DNA from 2 places in the Sphingomonas sp. SP4 genome. Region 1 is predicted to be linked to the other one. Evidence: predicted binding sites of a transcription regulator. Region 1 holds the regulator's gene; the other holds the start of a gene.
What was found. Region 1 encodes LexA, which represses DNA repair genes until DNA is damaged. Its sites were predicted from a motif close to GTTCCNCNCTTGTTCT; they were not measured.
Positions count from the first base shown of each region.

Region 1 (5,648 bases):
GGTTGGCGACGGCGCGAACCTTGTGACGACGGGTCTCGACGAACTGCTTGCGCTCAAGCGCGCTTTCCTCTTCTCTCTATGCTGCAATGCAACGGACGAGCGCCCCTAACATAGCGGGTGCGCCTCTGCCACAGCGTGCTCGGAAGCTTTGGAAGGCGCGTTTTGCCGAGTGGAACGGGGAGCTCGAAGGGCTGCTCGAGGCGGAGCGCGCCCAGCTTCCGCCTTGGGTGGTCGTAGGCTTCGGCACCGGCATTGCGGCCTGGTTCACGATCGATGGCCAGAATGGCTGGCTCGCGTTTCTGTGCCTGGGCGCAGCGGTCTCGATCGCGGGATTTCTGTTCAAGGAAGGTCGAGCGGGCAGGGCGCTGGGCTGGTTCGCACTCGCGGCGACGATCGGATGCACGCTTGTTTGGGCGCGCGCCCTCTGGGTCGAGCAGCCGCGGCTCGGTAGGCCGGTCGTCGCGGAAGTAAGCGGAAAGGTGCAGTCCGTCGACCATCTGGCTGCGAAGCAAAGTACGCGCCTGCTGCTGAAGACGAACGATCCCGGGTTGCCGCCGCTGATTCGCGTCTCCGTTGACGATGACAAGCTGCCGCCGGGCGTTGCCCCCGGCGCTCAGATCCGAGCCCGAGCGCGGCTAGCGCCGCCGCCGCCCATGGCATTGCCCGGGACCTACGACTTCGCCCGCGACGCGTGGTTCAAGGGTATCGGAGCCGTCGGGAAAACACTCGGCGAGATCCAGGTAGATAGGCCGGCCGAGCCGCGAGGGCTCGACAAGGTCCGTACGAGCCTTCGAGAACATATCTTTGAACGGCTCCCGTCGAATGCGTCCGGGATCGCCATCGCGCTTGCTACGGGCGACCAGAATGCGGTGGACCAGGACGATGCCGAGGCAATGCGGCGGAGCGGCCTCACCCATCTTCTCTCCGTGAGCGGCCTCCACATCGCTGCCGCCGTCGCCTTTGCCATGTTCCTGAGTCTCAAGCTGCTTGCCTTGAGCGAGCGGTTGGCACTGCGGTTCAACCTCGTGCTGGTCTCCGCGGGCGTGGCCGCTGCGGCGGGCATCGGATACACGCTTCTCACCGGCGCGCAGGTGCCTACGGTACGAAGCTGCGTGGCGGCGCTGCTGATCCTCTTGGGCATCGCCCTCGGGCGGGAGGCGATCAGCATCAGGCTGATTGCCGCAGGTGCGTTGGTCGTCCTGACGTTCCGCCCCGAAGCACTTGCGGGTCCCAGCTTTCAGATGAGCTTCGCGGCCGTTACTGCAATCGTGGCGCTCCACTCCATCTCATGGTCTCGAAAATTGTTCGAGCGGCGGGAGGAGGGCATCCTTGCAGGCCTCACTCGCGCAACGCTTGCGACCGTCGCGACCGGCATAGCTGTCGAGCTGGCGCTGATCCCGATGGCCTTGTTCCATTTCCACCGCTCCGGCCTGTACGGCGTCGGGGCCAATATCGTCGCAATTCCGCTCACCACCTTCGTGATCATGCCGCTCGAAGCGGGAGCGCTGTTGCTCGATGTTGTGGGGTTGGGGAGGCCGCTCTGGTTCCTTACCGACATCGCGGTCGGTGCATTGCTTCGCCTCGCGCACATGGTGTCGTCCGCGAAGGGCGCCGTTGCCACGCTTCCATCCATGCCCGTCTGGGCATTCGGCCTGATGATCGCGGGCGGAATCTGGCTCTGTCTCTGGAATACGCGGCTGAGATTGTTCGGCATTGCGCCGTTTGTGATCGGGGCAATCGGCGCCGCGCTGGCCCCTGCGCCCGACATTCTGCTCACGGGTGACGGGCGGCATCTGGCGGTCGTCAGCGTGGACGGTACGCCGCTTATCCTGCGCGATCGAGCGGGCGATTACATCCGCGACCTGCTGGCCGAGGCATCAGGGTTCGACGGGGACGTCGATGACCTTGGTTCACGGTCCTTCAGCCATTGCTCGAAAGATGCCTGTGTCGCCTCGATCAGGAAGCCGCCCACCGAATGGCGCCTGCTTGCTACTCGCTCGGCCTATCAGATTGACTGGCAGGCGCTGACCACCGCCTGCTCAGCGGCAGACGTTGCCGTCTCTGATCGCCGCCTCCCGCGTGGGTGTACGCCAAGATGGCTCAAGCTGGACCGCGGAATGCTCTCGCGGACCGGGGGTCTAGCAGTCTACCTAGGCAAGGAGCCGCGCGTGGATAGCGTCGCCGAGCGCGTCGGCGCCCATCCGTGGGCTGAAAGCCGACGCTAGCGCTCGCTCCAGACCGCGAGTTCGCTTCCCGAGGGGTCGATGAAGTGGAAGCGGCGCCCACCAGGAAAGCTGAAAATCGGCTTTGCGATCACCCCGCCAGCCTTGCTGACGGCGTCGAACGCAGCGTCGAGGTCCTCGACCCGAATGACCGGTAGGAGTGATGATAACGCTTCCTCCGGATCGCCCTGCAAACCAACGTCCGTCGTCCCGTTGGTAGTCGCCGAGTAAGTCGGTCCGTAATCCGTAAACGTCCAGCCGAACGCCTTGGAGTAAAAAGCCCGCGTGAGTTCGTGCGCCGTCGCGCTGGGCAGCTCGACATAATCGATCCGAGCGTCAGCCATGTCAGTAACGCCGGATTAGGCCAGCCAGGCGGCCCTGGATCTGCACACGGCCTTCTTCATAGCGCTGCGGGTCGTAGCGGCTGTTGGCCGGGTCGAGCCGGATCATGCGACCTTCGCGGCGGTACGTCTTCAGGGTCGCTTCTTCATTGTCGATCAGCGCCACGACGATCTCGCCATCACGTGCCGTATCGACCTTCCGGATCAGGGCGAAATCACCGTCGAGAATGCCTTCCTCGACCATTGAATCTCCCGACACTTCGAGAGCGTAATGCTCGCCGGGACCGAGAAGCGCTGCTGGGACCGCAAAGCTCTCCGTGCCCTGCAAAGCCTCGATCGGCGTGCCGGCTGCAATCCGGCCATGCAGCGGGATCTCCATGGTGTCGTTTGCGGGCGCCGCGGTGACGGGCCGGATCGGCGTGACTGTAGCGCTTGGCGTGGTCTCCGGCAGCTTCACCACCTCCAGCGCCCGAGCGCGGTTGGGCAGGCGGCGAATGAACCCGCGCTCTTCCAGTGCGGAGATCAGGCGGTGCACGCCGGATTTAGACTTGAGGTCCAATGCTTCGCGCATCTCGTCGAAGCTGGGCGAAATTCCGCTCTCCTTCAGACGACTGTCGATGAAGAGCAGCAATTCACGCTGCTTGGCGGTGAGCATCGGCGGTCACTCCCCCGTAAGAACGAACGGAGAACGTGTAGGCAACAAACGAATCGCCGTCAAGCAGCGAACGATTAGTTGCTGCCGGTCACCAGCCGCGTCTTCAAAGCGTTAATCGCGCTGTCGTTGCGCTTCACCTTCACGTCGGCGCGGATCGCCGCCAGGAACTGGCGCGCATAATCTTCCGACGTTGCCTGCTGAAGCTCGGTCTGCATGCGCGCGATCAGCGCGGGCTGAAGCATCGCATTGCCTGGCGTGATCTTATTCACCTTCACGACGAAGAACCCGCGGGCCTGAGGATCGCCACCGACACGGCTCTTGCCCTGAGCGAGCGAGAAGAGAACCCGGAGTGGCGCCGGCACTTGGCCGCCCGCCTGCACGATCTGGATGCGCCGCGCCGCGACCGGCATCACTGGTGGCAGGGAAACGCCCGCCTGCTTTGCCGCATCCGCGAGCGACATTCCTTGAGATGCCTTCGCCGAGATGGCGTCAGCGGTCTTGCGAGCGCGCTCGAGTGCCTGGTCGTTGATCCAGTCCGTCGTCACCTGCTCGCGAATGCTCGCAAGCGGCGCGGGGGCCGCGGCGACGACCTGGGCCGGCGACACGAAGATGTAGCCGGCATTGTCAGGCATCGCGACGAGCTCGGGCGGATCGTTCGGTGCAATCTCGAAGCCGGTCTTCACGGCCGGAGCAAGATTGGCCGGAAGCTTGAAATTGGCGTCAGTCCGCGAGGTGCCATCGGCCTTGATCAGCGGCGTTGTCGTGACGGGCAGGTTCGAGCCTGCTGCCGCTTCGGCGAAATTGTGACCGTCGTCGACCGCATTCTGAAGCTTGTCGACAATGTCCTCGATCGCTGCCTTGTGCTTGTCTGCGTTGAGCTTGGTCGCGATTTCCGGGGTGGCCTGGGCGAGAGTCTTGCCGCCTTCGGCCTTTACCGACTCCACCTTCACCACGACCCAGCCGAAATCCGATTGGATGGGACCGACGACTGCTCCTGAAGCGGCGCCGAACACTGCCGCGGCAGTCTTGTCACCGGCAACCGAGGCATAGGCCTGCTTGGTCTGCGCATTGAGCGTAGTAACCGCAGCATTGCTGCCGGCAGGAGCCGCGGCTGCAGCCAGCGACTGTCCGCTCTTTGTGCGGCCCGCGATGGCGTTCGCAGTCGCCTGGTCCGGAACGGTGACCTGGCTCAGGTTCCGTGTCTCCTTGGCGCCATAGGTCGCTTGGTTCTTGTTGTAATAGGCTTCGATCTCCTGCGGAGTCGCGTCGGCACCAGCGACCTGCTCGGGGCCAATTGTCGCCATGCGGAGAACGCGCTGCTCCGGGATCATGTAGCGGTTGCGGTTCTGTGTGTAGAATTGCTGGAGCTGGGCATCCGTCGGTTTGAGGCCGACCTTGAACGGGTCGACGGGCACGGCGATGGCTTCACCCTCGCGGGCCTCCAGCATCATATTGGCGTAAGGCGTCGCCATTCCCACAGGTACACGGCCCTCTGCCGCCACGGGCGTTATCAGCAGACGCTGAAGCATGCCCGCGGAGATGATCTCGCGGACTTGCGCATCGGTCAGCCGCTGTCGGGCGAGGAACTGCTGATAGCTCTCTGTCGTAACCTGGCCATTAAGGCCCTTCGCCTGCGGAAGCTGAGCGATCTCAGCATCGATCATCGCCTTCGAAAAACGGAAACCCACCTTGTCAGCAAAGGCGATCAATGCACGCTCATCGATCAAGGAGTTCAGTAGCGCTTCGAAGTCGCCCGCGATGCTCGAATAATCCGCGTTGGGATTTTGAGCCCGAGCGTCCTGCAGCCGGCGCTGCATCTGCTCGCTCATTTCACGCTCGCCGATCGTCTGGTTCCCGGCCTTCGCGAGAGTCGTGCTGCCCATCCCGCCGAAGCCGATGTTTCCGGAGCCGAAATTCGAAATGTCCGCAATCGCGAAACCGGCGAGGATGGCGATGAGGACCGCCGCCATGATCCAGGTACCGACCTTCGATTTGGAGACGCGGCGAAAGAAAGAGAGCATCGAGATTCCGTCAGGATGGGAAGAAGTTGGCGGGCAGCTTTAGGGGGCAGCCTTGCGAGCATCAAGGCGCGGCGGCTACGTGCCCGTCGGTAGCAGGGGAGTGCGGATGGCGCTGAAGAAGTTCGTTGCGGGCAATTGGAAGATGCATGGGCTTTCGTCCGACCTTGTCGAAGTCGAGGCAATTGCGGAAGAGTCGCGGCAATATCCGCAAGTCGATGTTGCGCTTTGCGTGCCGTCAATCCTGATCGAGCGGGCGGCCCGTTCCGTTCCGGGGTTCCCCATCGGCGGGCAGGACGTCCACTTTGCCGAAAAGGGTGCGCACACGGGTTGTACGTCGGCATTCATGCTCCGGGACGCAGGAGCGACCCTTACGATCGTCGGCCACTCCGAACGGCGCGATGCCCAGCGC
Region 1 is NZ_JBZFLE010000001.1:745,669-751,316, forward strand. It holds gene gltX (glutamate--tRNA ligase) at 1-57, opposite strand, end outside; gene AC4GYV_RS03815 (ComEC/Rec2 family competence protein) at 87-2,225, shown strand; gene AC4GYV_RS03820 (VOC family protein) at 2,222-2,566, opposite strand; gene lexA (transcriptional repressor LexA) at 2,568-3,218, opposite strand; gene AC4GYV_RS03830 (peptidylprolyl isomerase) at 3,293-5,239, opposite strand; gene tpiA (triose-phosphate isomerase) at 5,346-5,648, shown strand, end outside.

Region 2 (5,648 bases), 600 kb from region 1:
CCATCTGCCCGCCGACCGGCCCAAGGACCTGCTCCAGTTTCGCGAAGTCCCGGAAGTCGCCGACGTCCTTGCCGTCCATCCGGACGAGCGGGATCGGCTTGCCGCTCGCATCCACATAAACGTTTGCGCCCGGCCGATAGAGGTCAGCCCCGGTGAAATCGTGAAAATCGCTCGGGTCCGGGGATGTCGACCATGTCCCGCCGAAGATCGCCGGATAGCGCGTCTGGACCCACAAAGTCGCCCACCCGCCGGAGGAATGGCCCGTCAGGAACCGTCCCGAAGGCTTCGCGTCCATGCGGTAGTTTCGCTCCAGCCACGGGATCAACTCGGTCGTGAGCGCCTCGCCCCACGGCCCGTTGTTCACGGAATCCGCGAACTCATGAGTTCCCGTCGGAGAGCTTTCGTCGAGCGCGACCCAAATCATCGGCGGGATCTGGCCATCAGCCATAAGCTTGGCGCGGGAAGCTGCAGTCCACCGCGCGGACACGGCGTCGCCCCCATATCCATGCGTTTGATAAACGGTTGGCCAGCGCTTCGAACCACCGGCGCTATAGTCTGGCGGAAGCGCGATCGAGCCGCGCATGTGGACCGGCCGCCCCCAGAAGGCGCTCAACTTGGGGCTGACGAAATCGATCGGCACCGTCTTGGACAGATAAGGCGCGATGGATTTCATCTGCGCATTGCGGGGCGTGTACGGATCGGAGGCTGGAACCGTCTTGGTCAGGACGATCGGAGCCACTGGCCCCGGAAGCGAAATGTCGGTGACCTTCGAAACAAGATCGCCGGCGCCGCGACCCGTGTAGTTATAGTTGTGATTGACGTCGAGCACGGCCTGGACGTGGTACTTGCCGGGCGGCAGCTTCGACCAGGGACCGGGAACTGCGTCGGTCTCCGTATCGACCGTCGCGACTTGTCCGTCGGAGAGCGCCAGGACTTCGCGCGCCGCAACTGCGGTTGGCGTGCCGGCGAATGGATTGGCATCGACCGAGTCCGGCAGCTTCCCACCGGGCTTCGCGGGTATGGCGAAGATGATAAGGCGCCCTGAGACCGGCGTTGGCGACTGAACGCCAAGCTGCACCGGAATCTGGACCCGCGCCGGCGGCGCGGCCGCTGTCAGCAACAGCAAGGAAATCGCTAGCAACGATCGCATCAAACCCCCCGGAATTCAGACGTCGCAAGGTCTGTCGCACGTCGGACCGCTCCGCAAGCTCTCCGACGTGGCCATGCCGTTAGCGCTAACGGCGCGACCAACACCTAAACTGCTGTAAGGCAAAGACTATTTGACTTACGTGCAATCCTGAAGTCTGATCGGGACCGGAAGTGGTCTGTTCGCGTGGTGCTGCTGGAGCTGACCTCGCCGCTTCCGGAAGCTCTGGCGACAGGGGCGACAAACCATGATTGAAGATGATTCGCCGTTCGACGGCGACGCAGTCCCGGGCGCACTGGAGGCATCCGACGATGCCCAAAACGAAAGCCCGAAGAAACCGCTGAGTGCAGCAGATGCCGTCAACTGGCTCCGCTATCTCGCGAAGTGCAAGCAACGGCTGGCTCAAGTCTCGTCCGGGGAGAAGGAAAGCGCGCTAACCTTCCAAGCTCATGTGATGCGGGAGGCCGCGCGCCACATCGAGGATCTCAGTCAAGGCTGAGCGGTCAGTTCTCCTCGGACAGCTGGAGGATCGTGCCCAATTCCTCGACGTCGAGATCCCGCTCGAGGTTATGCAGCACCTCATCCTCGATCAGTCCGGCGCGGTGGATGCGAAGGAGCTTGGCGCGACCGGCAGCGATCGACGCAAGCACGAGATCGAAGTGCGGCCGCATTGTCTGGAGCGCCCGCTCCGAGTCTTCGGCGTACCGCTCCGTGCCCACCAGCCGACGGCGTGTTTGCTCAAGCAGCTGCGGATGGATCAGCGTACCGTCCTCGGAATAGGCGCGCGCTTCCACGACAGCGTACCTGGCCCGCGCCACCTCGGCCTCGCATTCGCCCAAATCCATCTTCGCCGGGGGCTCCTTGTCCTCCGGAGCGACGTGGCGGATGAGCCACCCAAGGCTCGTCCCCTGCGCGACCACGGTCGCGAATATCACCGCAAACGCGCACACCAGCATGAGGTCGCGCGACGGCATTGACGGCGGAAGGCTGAGCGCCACCGCAAGCGTCACCACCCCGCGCATTCCTGCCCAGCTAAGGACGGTCGCCTGCCGGAGGCCTAGCGGACGAGCGCGCTTCACACCGGCGGCTCGCAACAGCCCGAGCAGCGTATCGCTGCCGAAGATCCACGCGAAACGCGCAAGCACGACCGCGACGACGACGCCGAGAACGGGCGCAAGCATGCTCGACGTCACCGCTCCGATTCCTCCGACGCGGTCTAGGACTCCGCGAAGCGAGAAGCCGATCAGGATGAACACCAAGGCTTCGAGCAGGAACACCATCGTGTGCCAGAAGGCAGTCCCGCGAAGCCTGACGCTAGCCGGGAAGATCTGGTGCTGGAACCAGCCGAGGATGAGCCCGGCGGTAACCGTCGCGATGACGCCCGAAACATGCACGGTTTCACCGGCGATGTAAGCCAGCCACGAGATCAGCGTCGACACGACGATGATGAGCGTCTCGTCTTTGAGCTTCCGGACGGCGAGCATCCAGACGGCGCCAACCGCCGCGCCGACCACGAGGCCGCCGAGCGCCAGCACGAGGAAACTTTGGACCGCCGCCCCCGCGTTGAACATGCTGCTCAAGGTCGCGACGACTGCGAACCGGAAAAGCACCAGACCGGTCGCATCATTGAGCAGGCTCTCGCCTTCCAGCAGCGCGAGCAGGCGGCGCGGCAGAGCCACGTTTTGCAGGATGGCTCTCGCCGACACCGCATCGGGCGGCGATACGATCGCGCCAAGAGCGAAGCAGGCGGCCCACGGCAGCGTCGGCACTAGCCAATGAACCGTGAGCCCGACCACGAAGGTGGTGAAGACAACCGCGCCGACGGCCAGTGAGAGGATGCCGGGCAAATGCTTCCGGAACCGCCCGAAAGCAGTGAAATACGCACCATCCATCAAAAGCGGCGGCAGGAAGAGAACGAGGACCAGGTCGGGGTTGAGTTCGACCGGCGGCAAGCCAGGAACGAAGGCCAGGAATCCGCCGCCGACAAGCAGCGCCGTTGCAGTCGGCAGCTTCAGTTTCAGCGCCAGCCAGCGTAGCAGCACGACCAGCGCCAGCAGCGTGAGGATCAGCTCGAATGTGGCGACACCGCTCATGGACGATGCCACCCTTTGGGCGAAGAAGCGAAGATCATCGGGAAACAGCCTAAGGCGTTGGCGAATGTCGGCAAGAACACACTGCCGTGGCTTGTGTTGCAGTGTGGCAAATCCACAGGAAAAATTATCTTAACCATGATTTAGACGCTTGCGTCTGAAAACGATTAAGGCACAATAGATAGTAGCGCGAGAGGGGGTGCTCTCAACACTTTGTGTTCGGCGCCGGAAACACTATATTCCGGTGGTGGGCAAACTCGTCCCCGGTTTCCACAGGGGCGAGGAGTGAAAAAGCCCCGTCAGACGCCAAAAAAGGCTAGGGTGTCAGTCATGGCTCCGAGTCGAACAATACAGGAACAAACAGCCTCCGTTGAGGCTGACGAAGGACGGGGAAACGCGATGGATTTTTCAACCGGCTCAGAAGTACAGAGCGACGACGTTTCGACCACCGTTTCCAGCTCGAAGCGCGTCGATGCGCCCAAGTTCGACGTAAAGACCGACAACAGCCGCGATGCGCTGCTGACCGAGTTCGGCAAGGACACGCTGAACGACCGCTACCTCCTTCCAGGCGAGACCTATCAGGATCTCTTCGCGCGCGTTGCCGCCGCTTACTCCGACGACGCCGAGCATGCGCAGCGCGTCTATGACTACATCTCAAAGCTGTGGTTCATGCCGGCGACTCCGGTGCTGTCGAACGGCGGCACGGGCCGCGGCCTTCCGATCAGCTGCTATCTCAACAGCGTCGACGACAGCCTCCAGGCGATCACCGAGATCTGGAACGAGAACGTCTGGCTCGCGTCGAAGGGCGGCGGCATCGGCACCTATTGGGGCCGGGTGCGCGGCATCGGCGAACCGGTCGGCCTCAACGGCAAGACCAGCGGCATCATCCCCTTCGTCCGCGTGATGGACAGCTTGACGCTGGCGATTAGCCAGGGCTCGCTGCGCCGCGGATCGGCTGCCTGCTACCTCGACATCAACCACCCGGAGATCGAGGAATTCCTAGAGATCCGTAAGCCATCCGGTGACTTCAACCGAAAGGCGCTCAACCTGCACCACGGCGTGCTGGTCACAGACGAGTTCATGCAGGCGGTTCGCGACGGCTCAGAGTTCGACCTCAAGTCGCCGAAGGACGGAAGCGTTCGCGGCAAGGTCGATGCCCGTTCGCTCTTCCAGAAGCTGGTCGAAACGCGCCTCGCGACGGGCGAGCCGTACATCATCTTCATCGATGCCGTGAACAGGACGATGCCCAAGCATCATCGCGATCTCGGCCTCAAGGTCACGACCTCGAACCTTTGCTCGGAAATCACACTGCCGACCGGTCGCGACCATCTCGGCGCTGACCGCACGGCCGTCTGCTGCCTCAGCTCGCTTAACCTCGAAACGTGGGATGAGTGGAACAAGGACAAGCAGTTCATCGAGGACATCATGCGCTTCCTCGACAATGTGCTGAGCGATTACATTGCGCGCGCGCCTGACGAAATGGCGCGGGCTAAGTACTCAGCCGAGCGCGAGCGTTCAGTCGGCCTCGGCGTCATGGGCTTCCACTCCTTCCTGCAGCAGCGCGGGCTCTCGTTCGAAGGCGCGATGGCGAAGAGTTGGAACCTCAAGATGTTCAAGCACATCCGCGCGCAGGTCGATCAGGCGTCGATGATGCTGGCGAAAGAGCGCGGGCCCTGTCCCGACGCCGCCGACATGGGCGTGATGGAGCGCTTCAGCTGCAAGATGGCGATCGCGCCGACCGCGTCGATCTCGATCATCGCCGGCGGCACGTCGGCCTGCATCGAGCCGATTCCGGCCAACATCTACACGCACAAGACGCTGTCGGGCTCGTTCTCGATCAAGAATCCGTACCTGGAGAAGATGCTCAAGGAGAAGTCGAAGGACAGCACGACCGTCTGGAATTCGATCCTCGAGAACGGCGGATCTGTGCAGCACCTCGACTTCCTGACGCAGGAAGAAAAGGACGTGTTCAAGACCAGCTTCGAGATCGACCAGCGCTGGCTGCTCGAGCTTGCGGCCGACCGCACGCCGTTCATCGATCAGGCGCAGTCGCTGAACCTCTTCATCCCGGCGGACGTCGACAAGTGGGACCTGATGATGCTCCACTTCCGCGCGTGGGAGCTGGGCATCAAGTCGCTCTACTATCTCCGCTCCAAGTCCGTGCAGCGCGCCGGCTTCGCGGGCGGCGTCGAGGCCGACAACACGCCCGAGCTCAAGGAAATCCAGCTCGCGTCCAGCACTGACTATGACGAGTGTCTGGCATGTCAGTGAAGCGCGCGCTCTCTATCAAGAACGTCGCCAGGGGTGCCGGTGCGGTCGTGCTCGGCATCATCGCGCTCGACGTGATGGCGACCGTCGTGACCCTCGCGTTGGGAGCGCAGTGGCTGCGGCGATGACCACCGGCCGCACCC
Region 2 is NZ_JBZFLE010000001.1:142,265-147,912, reverse strand. It holds gene AC4GYV_RS00810 (alpha/beta hydrolase) at 1-1,150, opposite strand, end outside; gene AC4GYV_RS00805 (hypothetical protein) at 1,395-1,646, shown strand; gene AC4GYV_RS00800 (Na+/H+ antiporter) at 1,651-3,240, opposite strand; gene AC4GYV_RS00795 (ribonucleoside-diphosphate reductase subunit alpha) at 3,637-5,508, shown strand; gene AC4GYV_RS00790 (hypothetical protein) at 5,499-5,633, shown strand; gene AC4GYV_RS00785 (hypothetical protein) at 5,618-5,648, shown strand, end outside.
Region 2: the regulator LexA is predicted to act here: its motif matches at 3,580-3,595, upstream of AC4GYV_RS00795 (ribonucleoside-diphosphate reductase subunit alpha).